DNA from 2 places in the Aurantimonas sp. C2-5-R2 genome. Region 2 is predicted to be linked to the other one. Evidence: predicted binding sites of a transcription regulator. Region 2 holds the regulator's gene; the other holds the start of a gene.

The links. Region 2 encodes LexA, which represses DNA repair genes until DNA is damaged. Its sites were predicted from a motif close to TGTTCNNNNTGTGTTCNG; they were not measured.
Positions count from the first base shown of each region.
Region 1: a site for LexA is predicted at 3,582-3,599, ahead of VQ044_RS03525 (YifB family Mg chelatase-like AAA ATPase). Genes of this name have one in related genera too.

Region 1 is NZ_JAZHLJ010000004.1:138,099-147,732, forward strand. It holds gene pheT (phenylalanine--tRNA ligase subunit beta) at 1-1,891, shown strand, start outside; gene VQ044_RS03525 (YifB family Mg chelatase-like AAA ATPase) at 1,949-3,481, opposite strand; gene VQ044_RS03530 (YjbE family putative metal transport protein) at 3,762-4,382, opposite strand; gene VQ044_RS03535 (hypothetical protein) at 4,526-5,908, opposite strand; gene trhO (oxygen-dependent tRNA uridine(34) hydroxylase TrhO) at 6,099-6,986, shown strand; gene ald (alanine dehydrogenase) at 7,002-8,117, opposite strand; gene VQ044_RS03550 (Lrp/AsnC family transcriptional regulator) at 8,252-8,725, shown strand; gene cysG (siroheme synthase CysG) at 8,746-9,634, opposite strand, start outside.
Region 2 is NZ_JAZHLJ010000055.1:12,268-21,901, forward strand. It holds tRNA gene VQ044_RS18375 (tRNA-Ser) at 510-599, opposite strand; gene lexA (transcriptional repressor LexA) at 861-1,592, opposite strand; gene VQ044_RS18385 (molybdopterin molybdotransferase MoeA) at 1,636-2,874, opposite strand; gene moaC (cyclic pyranopterin monophosphate synthase MoaC) at 2,871-3,368, opposite strand; gene trpC (indole-3-glycerol phosphate synthase TrpC) at 3,365-4,180, opposite strand; gene trpD (anthranilate phosphoribosyltransferase) at 4,177-5,208, opposite strand; gene VQ044_RS18405 (peptidyl-prolyl cis-trans isomerase) at 5,205-7,094, opposite strand; gene tpiA (triose-phosphate isomerase) at 7,308-8,066, shown strand; gene secG (preprotein translocase subunit SecG) at 8,163-8,801, shown strand; gene VQ044_RS18420 (CTP synthase) at 8,919-9,634, shown strand, end outside.

The DNA of each region.
Region 1 (9,634 bases), on a different contig from region 2:
CGTTGCCGGCATCGCGCGCGATCTCGCCGCCTCCGGCCTCGGAACGTTGAAGACGAAGGCGTCGGAGCGGATCGAAGGGGAAGGCGACTGCCCGGTCGCCGTTCGTGTCGAGAGCGCCACCTGCACCGGCTTCGCGCTCCGCCAGGTGGCGGGAGTCGCCAACGGCGCCTCGCCGCAGTGGATGCAGAAGCGTCTGCGGGCGATCGGACTTCGCCCGATCAACGCCCTCGTCGACATCACCAACTACGTCACCTTCGACCGCGGCCGGCCCCTGCACGTCTTCGACGCCGCCAAGGTGGCGGGCGATCTCGTCGTGCGCGACGCCAAGGCCGGCGAGGCGGTGCTGGCGCTCGATGGCCGCACCTACACGCTCGCCGACGGCATGTGCGTCATCGCCGACGACAAAGGAGTGGAATCGATCGCCGGGATCATGGGCGGCGAACAGTCCGGCTGCGACGCGGCGACCACCGACGTCCTCATCGAGTCGGCGCTTTGGGAGCCGGTCGACATCGCCCGCACCGGCCGGACGCTCGGCATCATTACCGACGCCCGCTACCGCTTCGAGCGCGGCGTCGACCCGGCCTTCATGGAGCCGGGGCTGGACCTCGCGACGCGTCTGGTCCTCGATATTTGCGGCGGCACGCCGTCGCGGCGCACCGTCGTCGCGGAAGCGACGCGTGAGACGCGGTCGATCCCGTTGCCCTTCGGCGAAGTCGAGCGGTTGACCGGGCTGACCGTCACGCCGGACGAGCAGGTGGCCATCTTGAAGCGGCTCGGCTTCGGTGTGTCGAGCGACGGCGCGGCGGCAAGCGTGACGGTTCCGAGCTGGCGCCCCGACGTGGACGGCAAGGCCGATCTCGTCGAGGAGATCATGCGCCTCACCGGCGTCGAGACGATCGAACCCCAGCCGCTGGCGGCCGCGGCTTCCGTCAACACCCGCATCCTCACCGTTCCGCAGATCCGCGACCGTGCCGCCCGCCGGGCGCTGGCCGCGCGCGGCATGGTCGAGACCGTGAACTACAGCTTCATTCCCGAGAACCACGCCATGGCTTTCGGCGGCGGCACTGAGGCGCTGAAGCTGGAAAATCCGATCTCGGCGGACATGTCCGACATGCGGCCTTCGCTGCTGCCGGGCCTGATCGCGGCCGCAAGCCGCAACGCTGCCCGGGGCTATGGCGACACCGCCCTGTTCGAGGTGGCGGCGGTCTACGCCTCCGACGAGCCGGACGGCCAGATGCGCGTCGCCGGCGGCGTGCGGCGCGGGACGGCCGTGCATAGCGGCGCGGGCCGGTCCTGGGACTGCAACGCCCCCGCCGTCTCCGTCTTTGAGGCCAAGGCCGACGCCATCGCCGCGCTGGAAGCGGCCGGTGCGCCCGTCGACCGGCTGATGATCGAAGCACCTGCGAGCGATTGGTATCATCCCGGCCGCTCCGGCCGTATCAAGCTCGGCCCGAAGGTGATCCTCGCCGAGTTCGGCGAGTTTCATCCCAAAACCTTGAAGCAGATCGACGCTGCCGGCGCGTTCTGCGGCTTCGAGGTGTTCCTCGACGCGATCCCCGAGCCCAAGCGCAAGGCCACCCGCACCAAGCCGGTGCTGACCCTGTCGCCGTTCCAGCCGGTGCGCCGCGACTTCGCCTTCGTCGTCGATGCCGGCGTGGAGGCGCTGAAGCTCGTGCGCGCCGCCGAGGGTGCGGACAGGAAGCTGGTCGGCGAGGTACGCGTCTTCGACGTCTTTTCCGGCGCAGCGCTCGGCGAAGGCAAGAAGTCCGTCGCCATCGAGGTGACCCTCAATCCGGCCGACCGGACGCTGACCGACGAAGATTTGGAAGCGGTTTCGGCCAAGATCGTCGCCCAGGTCGAAAAGGCCACTGGCGGCACGCTGCGCGGCTGACGCTCCACTGCGAATGGGGCAACGGCCTCGGCGGCTGCCGGCGATCGCGCTGCGCGCTCACGCCGCGGCCGCCAGCCGCTCGCCGGCGACGCGGTAGGAGATCGCCTCGGCGAGATGAATACGCCTGACGGTTTCGTCCTGGTCGAGATCGGCCAGGGTGCGCGCGACCTTCAGGATGCGGTGATAGGCGCGGGCCGAGAACCTCATCTGCTCGGCGGCATCCCGTAGGAGCTTCAGGCCCTCGGCGTCGGGCGCGGCGATCGTCTCGATGAGGGCGGCCGAGCAATGGGCGTTGACCGTCGCCCCGGACAGGCCTTCGGCCTCGTAACGCTCGATCTGGAGCGCGCGGGCCGCCGCCACCCGTGCCTTGACCGCCAGTGACGTCTCGGACGGCTGCGGCCGGATCATGTCGGCGGCGGTGACCGCCGGCACGTCGACGCGCAGATCGATCCGGTCCATCAGTGGGCCCGAGATCCGCGCCTGATAATCGGCCGCGCAGCGGGCCCCGCGCGCGCAGGAGCGGCCGGGCTCGCCGGCCATGCCGCAGCGACAGGGATTCATCGCCGCGACCAGCTGCATCTTGGCTGGATAGGTGACGCGGTGATTGGCCCGCGCGATGACGCTCTCGCCCGCCTCGAGCGGCTGCCGCAGCGAGTCGAGCACCACCGGCGAGAATTCGGGAAACTCGTCGAGGAAGAGGACGCCGCGATGGGCGAGCGACACCTCGCCGGGCCGGGCGCGCAAGCCGCCGCCGACCATCGCCGCCATGGAGGCGGAATGATGCGGCGCGCGGAACGGGCGCCGGTCGGAGAGCTTTCCCCCGGAGAGTTCTCCGGCGATCGAGGCGATCATCGAGACTTCGAGGAGTTCCTTGGGGGTCAGCGCCGGCAGGATCGAGGGCAGCCGCTGGGCGAGCATCGACTTGCCGGAGCCGGGCGGTCCGACCATCAGGAGATTGTGGCCGCCCGCGGCGGCGATTTCGAGCGCCCGCTTGGCGACCGTCTGCCCCTTGATCTCGGAGAGGTCCGGCAGGTTGGCGGGCGCGGCCCTGACCGCCGGTTCCGGCCGCGCGACGATCTGGGTGCCGCGAAAATGATTGGCGATCTGGATCAGGCTGCGGGCGGCAATGATGTCCATGTCGCCGCTTGCCCAGGCCGCTTCCGCGCCACAATCGGCCGGGCAGATCAGCCCGAGACCGATGGCGTTGGCGCCGATCGCGGCGGGGAGCGTCCCGGCCACCGCAGTCAGCATGCCATCGAGCGAGAGTTCTCCCAGGACAACGTAGCCCGCGAGCATGTCGGAGGGGATCGCGCCGAGCGCCGCCATCAGTCCGAGCGCGATCGGCAGGTCGTAGTGGCTGCCCTCCTTGGGCAGGTCGGCCGGGGCGAGGTTGACGGTGACCTTTTTGGGCGGCATCGACAGGCCCGAGGCGTGCAGCGCCGCCTGGACGCGTTCCCGGCTTTCGGCGACCGCCTTGTCGGGCAGGCCGACGATCTGGATGCCGACCTTGCCGGGGGCGACCATGACCTGGACGTCGACCGGGACGGCCTCGATTCCCTGAAACGCGACGGTCTTGACGCGCGACACCATGGCGTCACCCCCTCGAACCGGCGGCCTGTTCCCCGCCACGGGGAGTGCGGCCGCCTTGACCAAGAATGCCTCAAGGTAAGCATGATTTTGGGAATGAAACAAGAACATCATTCGAACAAAGCCGCGCCGAATCGAGTCGCGTCGTTCAAGCGGATGATTCCTTAAAGGCAAATAAATTCAGGATTAGCCATGTTTTCCGGCCTCGGCGGCTCACCTCGCAGGGCCCGCTGACGACACCACGGGCGACCGACCATCGCCTCGCTTTTGCCTGTCGCCGGCTTCAGCCCAGCAGGTACGGCGCGGTCTCCTGCCAGCCTTCGTAGATCATCTTCAGCGCGACATAGAGGATGATCACCAAGCCGATATAGCCTATCCAGCGATAGCGGCCGAGCAGCCGCGCGATCAGCGTCGCGGCGAGGCCCATCAGCGCGATCGACAGGATCAGGCCGAGCACCAGCACCCAGAGGTGCTCGCGGGCCGCGCCGGCGATGGCGAGCACGTTGTCGAGCGACATCGAGACATCGGCGAGAACGATCTGCCAGATCGCTTGGCTGAGCGACTTGCGCGGTGCCAGGCTTGCGCTGTCGCCATAGAGCGCGGCTTCGGGGGCGGGGTCCGGCACCTGCAGCTCCTGCCACATCTTCCAACTCACCCAGAGCAGCAGCAGCCCGCCGGCCAAAAGCAGGCCGACGATTTTGAGCAGCTGCGTCGTGACCGTGGCGAAGTCGATGCGCAGCACCGTGGCGGCGATGATGCCGACGAGGATCGCCTTGCCGCGTTGCGCGGCCGGCAGCCCGGCCGCGGCGAGACCGATCACGACGGCATTGTCTCCGGCGAGCACCAGATCGATCATGATGACCTGCGCCAGCGCCGTCAGGGATTCTGCCGTCAGAAATTCCATCGCCAAGAAAGCTTTCGGGAAAATATGGAGCCGTTCGTCTCGACCGGAGGGGTTGGGCGTCGGCGTGCAGGACGCCGCTTGAAGTAGTGCAATCGCCGCGTGCGGGAAAGCGCTTGCCGTCTATCCGGGCCAAAGTGGAATGGTCACAGCATCGCCGCAACGAGCACCGACAGCGAAAGCGCCAGTCCGGCGACGAGGTTGAAGCCGCGGTTCCACACCAGGCCCACATGGAGCGCGCTGGCATGGCCAAGCCGGCCGACCAGCATGGTCGTCGCCGTGAAGGGCGACGACGCGCCGGTCAACGCCCAGCCGGCGGTCAGCGCAACGATGATGGCGTTCGGCGAGACCCCCAGGGTTTCGGCGGACGGAAGCAGCGGGGCGAGCAGCGAAACCGACAGCAGAGGGTTCATGCCGATCTGGCCGAGCAGCGGGATGATCCAGACCAATGCGACCAGGACGAGCGGGCCGGGAAGCGCGGCAAGGTCGGCCGGTTGGCTTTCCATCAATGGCTGCAGGAGCGCGCTGCCGACCGTACCGATGAACCCGGCCATGACCAGGAGGACGAGCTCCGAATGGTAGGATGGCACCTCAGCGATCGTAAAGTTCCGCAGATGGGTGAGCCAGCGCCGCGCGGTACCCTCCGGCCCCCGCGTCTGGACGAGCAGCCAGCCGACGGCCAGCGTCGGCACCAGCAGCATGACCACCGCGATCATCCGCAGGCCGGTCAAAAGCTCGAGCGCCGCGACGCCCGAAAACAGCAGCAGCAACAGCGCCAGCAGCGGCTTCAGGTCGCGCCAGCTGCCGATCGGCTTCGCGCGTGCCGGGCGCGGCTGCGAGAGCTTTGGCTTGTAGAGCGAATCCAGCGCCCAGCCGACGAAGGTCACCAGGACGGCGTTGAGAATGGCGAAGCCCGCCGCGCCGCTCCAAGAGGAGCCCGGGATGATCGAGGTGGTGATCGCCATGGCAAAGGCGAGCGGCGACCACGCCAGGGTGGCGACGAAGCCGCGCTGGATGGCCAAAAGCATGCGTCGGTTGCGGATCTCGCGAATCTGCGCGTTGGTCTCCCGATTCGCGATGCTTTCCGTCAGGCCGCCGAGCAGCGAGATCGCGCCGTAATTGAGGATGAGCGCGAACAGGTGGCCGCCGATCGTCAGGGCCAGATAGCGCTTGCCCGGCGGCTGCGTCGCCAGATACTGCCCGCAGCGCGCGATCGCCGGCGAGGTCGAGGCAGGATTGCGCAGCGAGGCGAGGGCGATGAAGAATGCCGCGATGAACGATCCCTGGGCGAGTCCGCGAAGCGCGATGTCTTGCCAGTCGGGTCGGAAAATGACGGCGGCCGCGACAAGGCCGAGGCCGGCCGCGACGAAAGCCTGCCGCGACGGACGCGCGCGGGGCGCGGCAAGCGCGAGAAATGCCACGATCCCTGCCGAGCCGACCATCGACGCCGTCGCGTCGCCGGTCCATTCGCGCAGGAGGACGGCAAAGGCGGTGACGATCAGCACGACGCCGATGACACGGTCGAGCACGGGCGATGGAACTCCGAAGGGTTGCGAGCAGGTGGCGGGATTCGTTTCCCTCTCTTATCATCTTCCGGTCGGCCGTCACCGCAACGCGGGAGAAAATTCGCCGATCGCCCGGACACAGGCCGACACCGCTGGAGGAACGCTGGCGCGCCCGCGCATTTGTCAGGCGCGACTCGTGGCGCTATGAGGCGGCATGCCGTTCACCGTCGCTGCCTTCTACCGGTTCGTCCCGCTCGATGATCTGCCGTCGTTCAAGGCGGCGCTCGCCGCCTTCTGCGCCGAGCGCGAGGCACGCGGTACGATCCTGATCGCGCCCGAGGGTGTCAACGGCACCATCGCCGGAACGAAGCCGGCGATCGCCGCGATCATCGACGAACTCGACCGCCGCTGCGGCATCCGGCGCGGCGAGGTCAAATTCTCCGAAGCCGATGCCTGGCCCTTCGCGCGGCTGAAGATCCGTATCCGGCCCGAGATCATCACCATGCGCGCGCCCGAGGCCGATCCGTCGACGCAAGTCGGCACCTATGTCGAGGCGTTGGACTGGAACGCGCTGATTGCCGATCCGGAGGTGGTCGTCGTCGACACGCGCAACCGGTACGAGACCAGGGTCGGCGGCTTCGAGGGGGCGATCGATCCCGGCATCGACAATTTCACCGACTTCAAGGATTTCGTCGCGGCCAGCCTCGACCCGAAGGCCCATCGCAAGGTTGCGATGTTCTGCACGGGCGGCATTCGCTGCGAAAAGGCGTCGGCCTACATGCTGTCAAAGGGGTTCGAGAGCGTTTTCCACCTCAAGGGCGGCATTTTGAAATATCTCGAGGAGGTGCCGAAAGACGACAGCCGCTGGCGGGGCGACTGCTACGTCTTCGACGGGCGGGTCGCCGTCGGCCACGGGCTGGAGGCGACCGACTGGGCCGCGTGTTTCGGCTGCGGGGCGCCGCTCTCGCCCGATGATCAGGCATCGTCGGCCTACGAGGACGGCGTCTCCTGCCCGCATTGCATCGACCGGCTCACCGGGGAGAAAGCCGCGGCGCTGCGCGAGCGCCAGCGGCAGATGACGGCGAGCGAAACCGCCGACTGACCGCTCAGCGCTGCCTCAGGCGGCCAGCGCCTGGTTGGCGTCGATCATCGCCCGGCCGAGCGATTCGGCGACCGCCCGGTTGGTGATCTGACCACGATGAACGTTGAGCCCGTGCATCAGGTGTGGGTCGGCCGACAACGCTTCGAGCCCGCGGTTGGCCAGCGCCAGGCCGAAGGGTAGCGTCGCGTTGTTGAGCGCGTGCGCCGAGGTGATCGGCACGGCGCCCGGCATGTTGGCGACGCAGTAATGCACGACGCCGTCGATCTCGAAGGTCGGTTCGGCGTGAGTCGTCGCATGCGAGGTCTCGAAGCAGCCGCCCTGGTCGATGGCGACATCGACCAGCACCGCGCCCTTTTTCATACCGGAGAGCATCTCGCGGGTGACGAGCTTTGGCGCCGAGGCTCCGGGGATGAGCACCGCGCCGATCACGGCGTCGGCGGCGAACACTTCTTCCTCGATCGCCGTCTTGGTCGAATAGCGCGTATGGACGCGGCCGGCGAAGAGGTCGTCGAGGTCGCGCAGACGCTGGATCGAACGGTCGAGGATGGTGACGTCGGCGCCGAGGCCGATCGCCATCTTGGCCGCTTCCTTGCCAACGACGCCGCCGCCGATGATGACGATCTTGCCGGGGGCGACGCCGGGAACGCCGCCGAGCAACACGCCGCGCCCGCCATGGGCCTTTTCGAGAGCCCGGGCCGCGGCCTGGATCGACAGTCGGCCCGCGACCTCCGACATCGGCGCCAGCAGCGGCAAGCCGCCGCGCCCGTCGGTGACGGTCTCGTAGGCGATCGCGGTCACGCCCGAAGCGAGCAATCCCTCGGTCTGTTTCGGGTCTGGCGCGAGGTGGAGATAGGTGTAGAGGATCTGGCCCTCGCGCAGCTGCGCCCACTCGTTCGGCTGCGGCTCCTTGACCTTCACCACCATGTCGGCGGCCTTGAAGACTTCGGCGGCATCGGCGGCGATCGTCGCGCCCGCAGCCTGGTAATCGGCATCGCTGGCGTCGATGCCCGCTCCGGCGCCGGTCTCGATGAGCACCTCATGGCCCTGGGCGACGTATTCGCGGGCCGCCGACGGCGTCAGGCCGACTCGGTATTCGTGGTTCTTGATCTCTTTCGGGCAGCCGACGCGCATGATGGTCCTCCTCTGGGCGATCTCGCAGATTTCGCCGGGAAGCCGCCGCAATGTCCTTTCGAAATTGAGGCGTTTGACGGGAGGTTGCACAACGAACTTGCGTCACATTGGTGTTAGGCGCAAAAATCCGGTGCATGGACGCCTTGGACCGATTCGACCTTGCCATTATGCGCGCTTTGGAGCGCGAAGGGCGACTGGCCAACAACACTCTTGCCGAACGGGTCGGCCTGTCGCCCTCGGCCTGTTCCCGCCGGCTCGACCGGCTGGAGGCGACCGGCGCGATTCTTAGCTATCATGCCCGGCTGTCCAATCGCGCGCTCGGCCATCCGATCACCGTCCTCGTGCATATCGGGCTGTCCGGCCAGAGCGAGCGCCAATTGACCGAGTTCGAGGCGGCGGCGAAGCGCTGTCCGAACGTGATCGTCTGCTTCCTGATGTCGGGCGAATACGACTATCTCCTGCGGATCGCGGCCCGCGATCTGGAGGACTACGAGCGCATCCACAAGACCCATCTGTCGGCGTTTCCGCATGTCGTGCGGATCAACTCGTCCTTCGCGTTGCGCGAAGTCCTCGATCGCTCGACGGTGCAGATCGATCCGGGGGTGTGAGCCGGGAATGACGAGACAGGTCAGCCGGTAACTGCTTCGGCCGTGTCCTCGTCCTGGTCTGTCGCGGCGGCGCGCGCATGATCGGCGAACACCCGGCCGACGCCGATGAGGATCGGCCGGTCGACGCCGATCTGAGCGACGATCGCGCCGAGATCGGCGAGCGTGCCGGCGGCCTTGGTTTCGTCGTCGCGGGAAAGATTCGCCGCGACCGCCACCGGCGTCGTCTCCGGCAGACCGTTGGCGATCAGCCGCGCGGCAATCTTCGGCGCCATCCGGCCGCCCATGTAGAAGATCGTGGTGGCGTGATCGTCGGCCAGCGCCCGCCAGTCGAGGTCCTCGGGCAGTCCGCCTTGCTTGGAGTGCCCGGTGACGAAGCGCACCTGTTGGGCGCGGTCGCGGTGGGTCAGCGAAACGCCGAACGTCGCGGCCAACGCCGAGGCCGCGGTGATGCCCGGCACGATCGCCACCGGGATGTTCTCGCGATGCAGTTCGTCGAGTTCCTCGCCGGCCCGGCCGAACACCGAGACATCGCCGGATTTCAGTCGCACGACGTGTTTGCCCGCCTTGGCGAACTGCACCATCATCCGGTTGATGTCTTCCTGGCGGCAGCTCTCGCGGGCGGCGCGCTTGCCGACCAGCATCCGTTTGGCCTCGCGGCGGGCAAGTTCCAGAATGTCGTCGGACACGAGGTCGTCGAACAGGATGACGTCGGCCGCCTGCAGGGCGCGCACAGCCTTCAGCGTCAGGAGTTCGGCTTCGCCGGGCCCGGCGCCGACCAGCGTCACGCGCCCGCCGGCTTGCGGAGAGCGGGCAAGCTCGGCGACGAAGTCCTGGGCGTCGCTCTCCGCGTTCGCGTCGGGCGTGCGAGTCGTAAAGGCGCGGTCGGAGAAGCGCTCCCAGAAGGCGCGG
Region 2 (9,634 bases):
GCCTGCTTCAACCCGAGCGGCTGGAACAGGTCCTCGCCACCGTCCTCGACCGCCGTCAGGACCGTTCTGACCGCCGCCGCGAACATATCGCTGAACTGAACAAACGCGCCGCTGAAACCGATCTGCGGCTGAAGCGGCTGTATGACGCCATCGAATCGGGCGTGGCTGATCTGGACGATCCGGCGCTGAAGGACCGCATCACCGGCCTCAAGGCGATTCGCGATCAGGCGAGAGCCGATGCCGACCGCGCGCAGGCCCTGTTGGAAAGCTCAGGCCAGAAGGCGATTACGCCGCAGATGGTCCGCAAGTTCGCCCAAACGGCCAGGGAGCGGATGCGCCTCGACGGAGGCGGCTATCGCCGCGATCACCTGCGGGCGCTGGCCCAAAGGGTCGAGGTCGCTGAAGGCGAAGTGCGCATCATGGGATCGAAGGGAGATTTGCTCAGAACGCTCGCCGCCGCATCCGGCGTAAAATCGGCCACGCACGGCGTGCCCGGTTCTGTTCTGAAGTGGCGGAGAGGAAGGGATTCGAACCCTCGATACGGTCTCCCGTATACTCCCTTAGCAGGGGAGCGCCTTCGACCACTCGGCCACCTCTCCGAGGACGCAGATACCTGCGCGACGGGCCCGGTGCAAGGGAGGCAAGAAGAAAACCCGGTGAACATGATCGAAAGGCACCCCGCGGCCATTCAAACCGGACACCGCGAAACCTCGCCCCGACCCGGGAACGATCCACACGCGCTTCCTTCGCGGCGCCGTCACGGCTCTGCGCGGCGCGGCCTGGTTCGCGGCTCAAGCAGCAGCTGGCACAGGTCGAAAAGTTGGCTCCGCGGGATCGGTTGCCAACTGTCGGTCCGGCCTTCAGTATTTGCGGATGAGCCCGACCAGCCGGCCCTGAACCTTGACCCGCTCGGAGCCGAAGATCCGCGTTTCATAAGCCGGATTGGCAGCCTCCAGCGCAATCGTATTGCCGCGCCGGCGAAACCGCTTCAGCGTCGCTTCCTCCTCGTCGACCAGCGCGACAACGATCTCCCCGGGCGTCGCCGTGTCGGCGCGGCGAATCACCACCGTGTCGCCGTCGAGGATTCCGGCTTCGATCATCGAATCGCCCTTGACTTCCAGCGCATAATGCTCGCCGCCGCCAAGCATATCCGGCGGCACGGCGAGGGAATGGGTGGTGTGCTGGATCGCCGAAATGGGAACGCCCGCCGCGATCCGGCCCATGACCGGAATCGAGACTGTGGCCGGTTCAGGCGGTCTCGTCGTCGCGCGTCGGGAAATCGGCTCAGACGTCTTGCGTGCCGCGTCGCGGCTTCCTTCGATCACGCTCGGCGTAAACCCGGCGTGGCCGACGGGGGCAGGGCGGTCCTTCTGCATCGCTTCGGGCAGCTTGAGGATCTCCAGCGCTCGCGCGCGATTGGGCAGGCGCCGAATGAAGCCCCGCTCCTCAAGCGCGGTAATCAGGCGATGAATGCCGGATTTTGAGCGAAGCTCCAGCGCGTCCTTCATCTCGTCGAAGGAGGGAGGCACCCCGCTATCCCTCAGCCGTTCGTGAATGAACGACAAAAGGTCGTGCTGCTTGCGTGTCAGCATCGAGGCGACTCCCTAAAACAAAACCTGAACAAACCTATCTGTTCTAGTTGTGTTCCGCAAGACCCTTCCATTCGTCGAGCACAACGTAGCGGCAAGCCTCGCCCGCACTGGCCGGAGCCGCCGAAGGAGCCCGCACGAGCAGCGCGTCGGCCTGCGCGTAGGTGGACAGGAGGGAGGAATCCTGGCGGGGCAGCGGAATGACCCGGATGACGCCGTCTTCTCGAACCTCCAGCCGCGACCGGACGAAGTCGGTCCGCAGGCCATTTTCAGGCATCGGCGCACCGAGCAGCCCATGCCGGTAGAGCTGGCGATCGGGAAGGCCTGCCAACCGGCGCACCAATGGAACCAGGAACAACCTCGCCGCGACCATGGAGGAGGCCGGATTGCCCGGCAGTCCGACGATCGTCAGATCGCCGAGCCGCCCCGCCATCAATGGCTTGCCGGGGCGCATCGCGACCTTCCAGAAGTCGAGTCCGACGCCGCGGTTGGCGAACACCTTGCCGACCAGATCGTGATCGCCAACCGACGCCCCGCCGATCGTGACGAAGACATCCGCCCGGTCCCGGATGGAATCGCTCAGGCGCGCGTCGATCGTGGCGACGTCGTCGCCAGCGATCCCGCAGTCGATCGCATCGCCGCCGGCCGCTACCACCATCGCCGCGACGCCGAACGGGTTGGAGGCGACCAACTGCGAGGGACCGAGCGGCTCGCCGGGCAGCACGAGTTCGTCGCCGGTTGCGAGGATGGCCACCTTCGGCCGCGCCAGCACCGTCAGCGCGGGGTAGCCGCAGCTTGCCGCAAGCGCGATGGCGCCGGGCGTGAGCAGGGCGCCGCGGGTCAACAACGTCTCGCCCGCAGCGAAATCGATACCGGCTGCCCGGATGAATTGGCCGGGTTCAAGCGAAACCGTCGGCCGCACGGTGCCGTCGACCTCAACGCGGGCGTCTTCCTGGATCAGGATCGCATTCGCGCCATGCGGCACTGGTGCCCCGGTGAAGATTCGCACCGCTTCACCGATTCCCACCTTACCGTCGAAGGCGCGCCCGGCGGCGGATTCGCCGACGACCCGCAGGGCCTCGAACGGCGACTGCGCGTCCTCAGCCCGGACGGCGTAGCCGTCCATGGCCGAGGCATCGAAGGATGGCTGGGTGCGGCGGGCCAGGACGTCCTCGGCCAGGAGGCGTCCGGCCGCTTGCAGTAACGGCAACTGCTCGGTGCGGGTGAGGGGCACCGCACTCCCCACCAATCGTCGATAGGCTTCCTCGACGGGAAGCAGACTCATGACCCGGCCGCCGTGAAGTCGCCGGAACGGCCGCCGGACTTCGACAGCAGCCGGATGCCGGACACCCGCATCGAGCGATCCACCGCCTTGGCCATGTCGTAGATCGTCAGACAAGCGACGGAGACCGCCGTGAGCGCCTCCATTTCGACGCCGGTCTTGCCGCTGACCTTGGCCAACGCCGTGACGCGCAGACCGGGCAGGGTCGCATCCGGCGTTATCTCGACGCCAATCTTCTCAAGCATCAGCGGATGGCAAAGCGGAATCAGTTCGTGCGTCCGCTTGGCCGCCATGATTCCAGCGATCCGCGCAATGCCGATGACGTCGCCCTTCTTGGCCTCGCCGGCGAGAATCAGGTCCAGCGTCGCCGGCTGCATGGCGACGAAACCCTCGGCTTCTGCGACCCGAACGCTGTCGGCCTTGTCGCCGACATCGACCATCGAGGCAGCGCCAGCCGCGTCGAGATGGGTGAGCCCGGATTGCTTGGTGTCGGTCATGACAAGGCCCCCAATTGGCGGGTCGCGCCGAGCAGCACGCGCGTCGCCGCCTCCACATCGGCTTGGCGCATTAGGCTTTCTCCGACGAGGACGGTGCGGATGCCCCGATCGGCGAGGCGCAGGCAGTCGGCATGGGTGAAGATGCCGCTTTCGCCGACGAGAATCCGGTCGTCCGGCACCAGCGCCGCCAGTCTCTCGGCCGTCGCCAGGCTGGTCTCGAAGGTCCGCAAATTGCGATTGTTGATGCCGATCAGCGGCGTGCGGAGCTTCAGCGCACGCTCGGCTTCGGCTTCGTCATGGATCTCGACCAGGATGTCGAGGCCGTAGTGCTCGGCGGCAGATTCCAGATCGCGCGCCAGCGTATCGTCGACGGCGGCCATGATGATCAGAATCGCGTCCGCGCCCCAGGCGCGCGCTTCGGCCACCTGATAGGTGTCGAACAGGAAATCCTTGCGCAGCGCCGGCAGCGCGGTCGCCGCACGAGCCGCCGTCAGATAGGCGGGCGCACCCTGAAACGAGGGCGTATCGGTGAGGACGCTGAGGCATGTCGCGCCCCCGCGCTCATACGCCGCAGCGAGAGCAGGCGGATCGAAATCCTCGCGGATCACGCCCTTCGAGGGACTGGCCTTCTTCACTTCCGCGATGAGTGCTAGCCGACCCTCGGCGTGCCGAGCCCGGATCGCCGCCGCAAATCCTCTCGGCGCATCCGAGGGATCGATCGTGGCTTCGAGATCGGCGAGCGGCATGCGCTGTTTGGCAGCGGCGATCTCGTCGCGCTTGTAGGCTTCGATTCGCTCAAGGATGTCACTCATGCGGACGCCTCGCCGAACTTGCGCGTTGCTGCCGCCAGGCGCTCCAGGGCGGCACGCGCCAGGCCGCTGTCGATCGCATCGGCTGCCATTGCGACGCCGCCGCGAATATCCTCAGCCTTGCCGGCCATCATCAGGGCGCCGGCACTATTGAGCAAGACGATGTCGCGGTAGGCGTTTTTCGCGCCGCCGAGCACTGCGGTCAGCGCCGCGGCGTTTGCCGCCGCGTCCCCGCCCTTGATTTCGGCAAGGGGCAAACGCCGCAACCCGGCGTCCTCCGGCTCGACGCTGAAGGTGCGGATCTCGCCGTCATGGAGGGCAGCAACCGCGGTCGTCCCCGAAACGGTCATTTCGTCGAGCCCGTCACCATGCACGACCCAGGCGGATTCGGTCCCCAATTCGCGCAGCGTCTCCGCAAGCGGCAGCAGCCATTGTGGCGAGAACACTCCAACCAGCAGCTTCTTCACGCCCGCCGGGTTCGACATCGGTCCGAGCAGGTTGAAGATCGTCCGGGTGCCGAGCTCGACCCGGCTGGGACCAACGAAGCGCATCGCGGCGTGATGCGTCGGAGCGAACATGAAGCAGAGGCCGGCATCGGCGAGCACCCGCGAGATCGCATCCGGCTTCAGGTCAACGTCGACCCCGAGCGCGGCCAGCACGTCCGCCGCACCTGATTTCGAGGACAGGGCCCGGTTGCCGTGCTTGGCGACGACGAGACCGCACCCGGCGAGGACGAGGGCCGAGCATGTCGAAACGTTCAGCGTGCCGGCGTGATCGCCGCCAGTGCCGACGATGTCGATGGCGTCCGGCGGCGCCGCGACCCGCGACATGTTGGCGCGCATGACCGAGACGGCACCCGCCATCTCGTCGACGGTCTCGCCGCGCACGCGGAGCGCCATCAGGAAGCCGCCGATCTGCGAGGGCGTCGCTTCGCCGGACATCATCACCGCGAAGGCGGCCTCCGCCTCGGATCGCGTCAGGGACTGACCGTCCGCGACCTTGGCGATGAAAGGTTTCAGACTTTGGCTCACCGGACGATCGCCTTGGCGTTTTCGATGGCGGCCGGACTGACGCTGAGCGGCGTGTCGTTTTGCAGGAGTGTCACGTAGCTCTGCAGGAGATCGTTTTCGAAGATACCCTTCAACTGCTGGCGCTCCTCCGCCGCGACGTTCGCGGCCGGATCGGCGGGAGGGGCGATTTCGGTAACCTTCAGGACAACCTGTGAGCCCGACTCGCGGCCGCGCGCCGTGGTGATCGTTCCATCGCCACCGGAGAACGCCGCGGCGACGCCGACCTGACCCAGAACGGCCGCGCCGGACTGACGCGTGATCGACGCCGCCGTCTGCTTGCGCAGGCCCGCTTCCGCCGCCACGTCGTCCATGCTCTTGCCGCTCTCGAGTTCGGCCTTCAAGGCATTGGCTTTTTCGCTCAAGAGTCGCTGGGTCTCATCGTTTTTCCAGTCGGCGAGCACGCGGTCGCGTGCTTCGTCGAATGTGCGGTCGCGCGCCGGGTCGATACTGACGACGTCGTAGAAGACATAGCTGTTCGATTCGAAGTTGATCGGCACATTGTCGAATCCCGGCTCGGTCTCGAAGGCGCCGGCCAGAAGCTCCTTCGCCGCCGGAAGCTCCGCTACCGGCGCGCCGTCGGGACCGTTGCCCTGGCTGTCGACCGCCGGAACGGTTTCGGCCGCAATGCCCGCGGCCTTGGCCGCCTCGGCGAAGCTGGCGCCACCGGCGCGCGTATCCTCGAAGGCATTGTAGGCGCTTGCGGCGGTGTCGTTCGCCGCGACGAGCGCCAGAGCCTTGCGAATCTCGTCCGAGACCTCGTCGAGCGGACTCACACCCACCGGCTGGATTTTTGAAACGCGCAGGATCGCCGGGCCGAAGGCGCCGGCCACAACGTCTGATATCGCCCCTTCGCCCAGGGAAAACGCCGCGTCGGAGATCTTCGCGTCGGGAATTTCAGATTTGGATACCAAGCCGAGGTCGGTGTCTTCGACGGTCCGTCCGGCCTGCTTGGCGACCTCTTCGAAGCTGGCACCGCCGTCCAGCTTGGCCTTGGCTGTGTCGGCGGCAGCCTTGTCGGCGAAGACGATCTGCTGGACCTGGCGCCGCTCCGGTGTGGTATAGCGCTCCTTGCTCTGCTCGTAGTCCGCCTTCACCTGCTCGTCGGTGATCGTCGCCGGATCACTCAGCACTTCCGGCGTCAGCGTGGCGTACGCGAGGGAGCGATATTCGGGCGCGGCGTATTTCGCCTTGTTCTCCTCGAAATAGGCCGTCAGCACGTCGTCCGACGCATCGGCGACCGGTGGCACCGTCGAGGGGGACATGCTGATATAATCGACCGTCCGGCGCTCGCCATTGTAGAGGCCCAGCGCCGTTTCGAACGTTACTGGCGTATTGCCGCCCTGCGAAATCGCCTCGACGATCTGGCTGCGAATGGCGGCGTCTTCCTGGCTGCGGATATAGTCGCGCTCCCGGATACGGGCGTTGGAAAGGACCGCCTGAAACGCATTGCGCGAGAAATTTCCCGAGGCGTCCTGAAACGAGGGGTCGTCCGCGATCAGACGCGCCAGACGCTCCTCCGACAGGCCAAGGCCGATGCGACGACCCTGTTCGTCGAGCATGGCGCCGGCGACGAGCTGGCTGAGGACGCCTTGGTCGATGCCGAACAATTGGGACTCTTCCGCGGTCGGACGGCGGCCGATCTGCTGGGTCAGACGGGCTTGGGCTCGGTTGTAGGCCAGAGCGTAATCCTCCAGCGAAACCTCGGTCTTGCCAGCTGTCAGCACCGTCGTCGCCGTATCGCCGCGAAATACGTCGCCAATACCCCAGGCGGCGAAGCTGACGACGAGCAGGGCAAGGAGGATCTTCGCGGTCCACCCGGAAATGCTGCCTCGCAGTGTATTGAGCATCGTCGTCTCCCTTCGCCCGCTCGACTTTCGCGGCGGCGAAGCGAAGCAGGGCATCCATCGTTCTCAGGCCTTAATAGGAAACAGCGCGGGGCGGGCGCAAGCAGGCTGGACGATTGATTTCTCGGCTCCCTCGCATATTGCCGACCGACGATGATAGGTATGCGCCATCAGGTCCGCGCCCTCCGCGCACCGCTCCAGGGAGTAAATGTCGACATGAAGCCACGGCCACTGATCGCGGGTAACTGGAAGATGAACGGGCAGTTGTCGGCATTGACGGAACTGAAGAGCATCGCGGACGCTGCCGGCCACGGGCTCGCCGACCGCCGCGACCTGCTGATCTGTCCGCCGGCGACGATCCTGTCCGCCAGTCGCGGGGTCCTGGGTGAGAATGTCGCGGTCGGAGGGCAGGACTGCCATCCGGCGGAAAGCGGTGCCCACACCGGCGACATCTCCGCCGCGATGCTGAAGGATATCGGGGCGCGTTACGTCATCGTCGGTCATTCGGAACGCCGCGCCGATCACGGCGAATCGGACGCGCTGGTTCGCGCAAAAGCGGAAGCGGCCATGAAGGCGGGGCTGGTCGCGGTGATCTGCGTGGGCGAGACCGAGGCGGAACGCGAGGCCGACCAGACGCTGGAGGTCCTCGGGGCGCAACTGGCCGGCTCTCTACCGGACGGATTGACCGGCGAGACCGCGGTCGTCGCCTACGAGCCTGTCTGGGCGATCGGAACCGGACGCACGCCGACGGTCGCCGACGTGAAACAGGTTCACGATTTCATTCGCAAGACCCTGTCGGATCGCTTTGGCGAAGCTGTCGCCTCGGCTGTGCGAATCCTTTACGGTGGATCTGTCAAACCTGCGAACGCGGCCGAGCTTCTGGCTGTCGACAATGTCGATGGGGCGCTTGTCGGCGGCGCGAGCTTGAAGGCGTCCGACTTCATCGCGATATGCGAGGCCGTCGTCGTTTCCTGATCAAAATGGCGGTGAAACACCGAAACCGGTTGGAAAGCCGGCCGCGCTTCTGTAGAAGGCGCGCAATTCCTAAAATCGACGCGCTGCGAAAGTCCAATGGAAACAATTCTTATCGTCATCCACTTGATGATCGTCATCGCGCTCGTCATCGTAGTGCTGTTGCAACGATCCGAGGGCGGGGCCTTGGGTATCGGCGGCGGTGGCGGCGGCTTGATGTCGGCCCGTGGCGCCGCCAATGCGCTGACCCGCACGACCGGCATTCTGGCGGCGGCTTTTTTCCTCACCTCGCTGTCGCTCGGGATTCTCGCCCGTTATGGCGGCCAGCCGACCGACATTCTCGATCGCTTGCCGACCACTCAGGGTGGCTCGGATCAAGGCGGCAGCCTATTGGATCAGCTGGGCGCACTGCCGGAGCAGGAGGGAGCGTCCGGCAACGCCGATCAGGCGCCGCAGGCGGACGCCGCCGCAACGGACGTGACGCCATCGGATCCAAACGCACCGAGCGCCGCACCATCCATGCCGGAGAACGCCACCGGAACGGCCGTACCGCAATCGGCTCCGGCCGAAGACGCGTCCACGTCGGCTGCCACCCCGGCGCCGCAGATTCCGGCCAATCCGGCTCCCACTGCGCCGAATGCCGCCGAGGACCCGACGGTTCCGCCGGTGGAGGCACCGCCGGCTGGTGTCGAACGGCCGGTCGAGAGCGGCACGTCGCCGTCCGGAACCGCCCAGTAGCATTCACGCACCGTTTGCGGTCGTCATCATCGGGGCGCCTTCGGGCGCCCCGTCCAGTTTCGGCATGGCCGAAAAGTGACTGGCAGAATCAGACCGGTCGAGATATCGGGAAAGCCCATGGCGCGATATATCTTCATCACCGGCGGCGTGGTCTCCTCACTCGGTAAAGGAATTGCATCGGCGGCGCTCGGCGCGCTGTTGCAGGCCCGCGGCTACCGGGTGCGGCTGCGCAAGCTCGATCCCTATCTGAATGTCGATCCAGGCACGATGAGCCCGACCCAGCACGGCGAGGTGTTCGTAACCGACGACGGCGCCGAGACCGATCTCGATCTCGGCCATTACGAGCGTTTTACCGGGCGATCGGCTAACCGGATGGACAACATCACCACTGGCCGAATCTACCAGGATATCATCGCCAAGGAACGGCGCGGCGACTATCTCGGCGCCACGGTCCAGGTCATTCCCCACGTCACCGACGCCATCAAGGAATTCGTTCTCGACGGCAACGAGGACTTCGATTTCGTGCTGTGCGAGATCGGCGGCACGGTCGGCGATATCGAGGCGCTGCCGTTCTTCGAGGCGATCCGGCAGCTCGGCAACGACCTGCCGCGCGGCGGCGCGGTCTATGTCCACCTGACGCTGATGCCGTACATCCCGACGGCTGGTGAACTGAAGACCAAACCGACCCAGCATTCGGTGCGCGAGCTGCGCGCCATCGGCATTCAGCCGGACATCTTGCTGGTGCGCGCCGACCGGCCGATCCCGGCCGAGGAACGGCGCAAGATGAGCCTGTTCTGCAATGTTCGGGAAACGGCGGTCATCCAGGCGCTCGA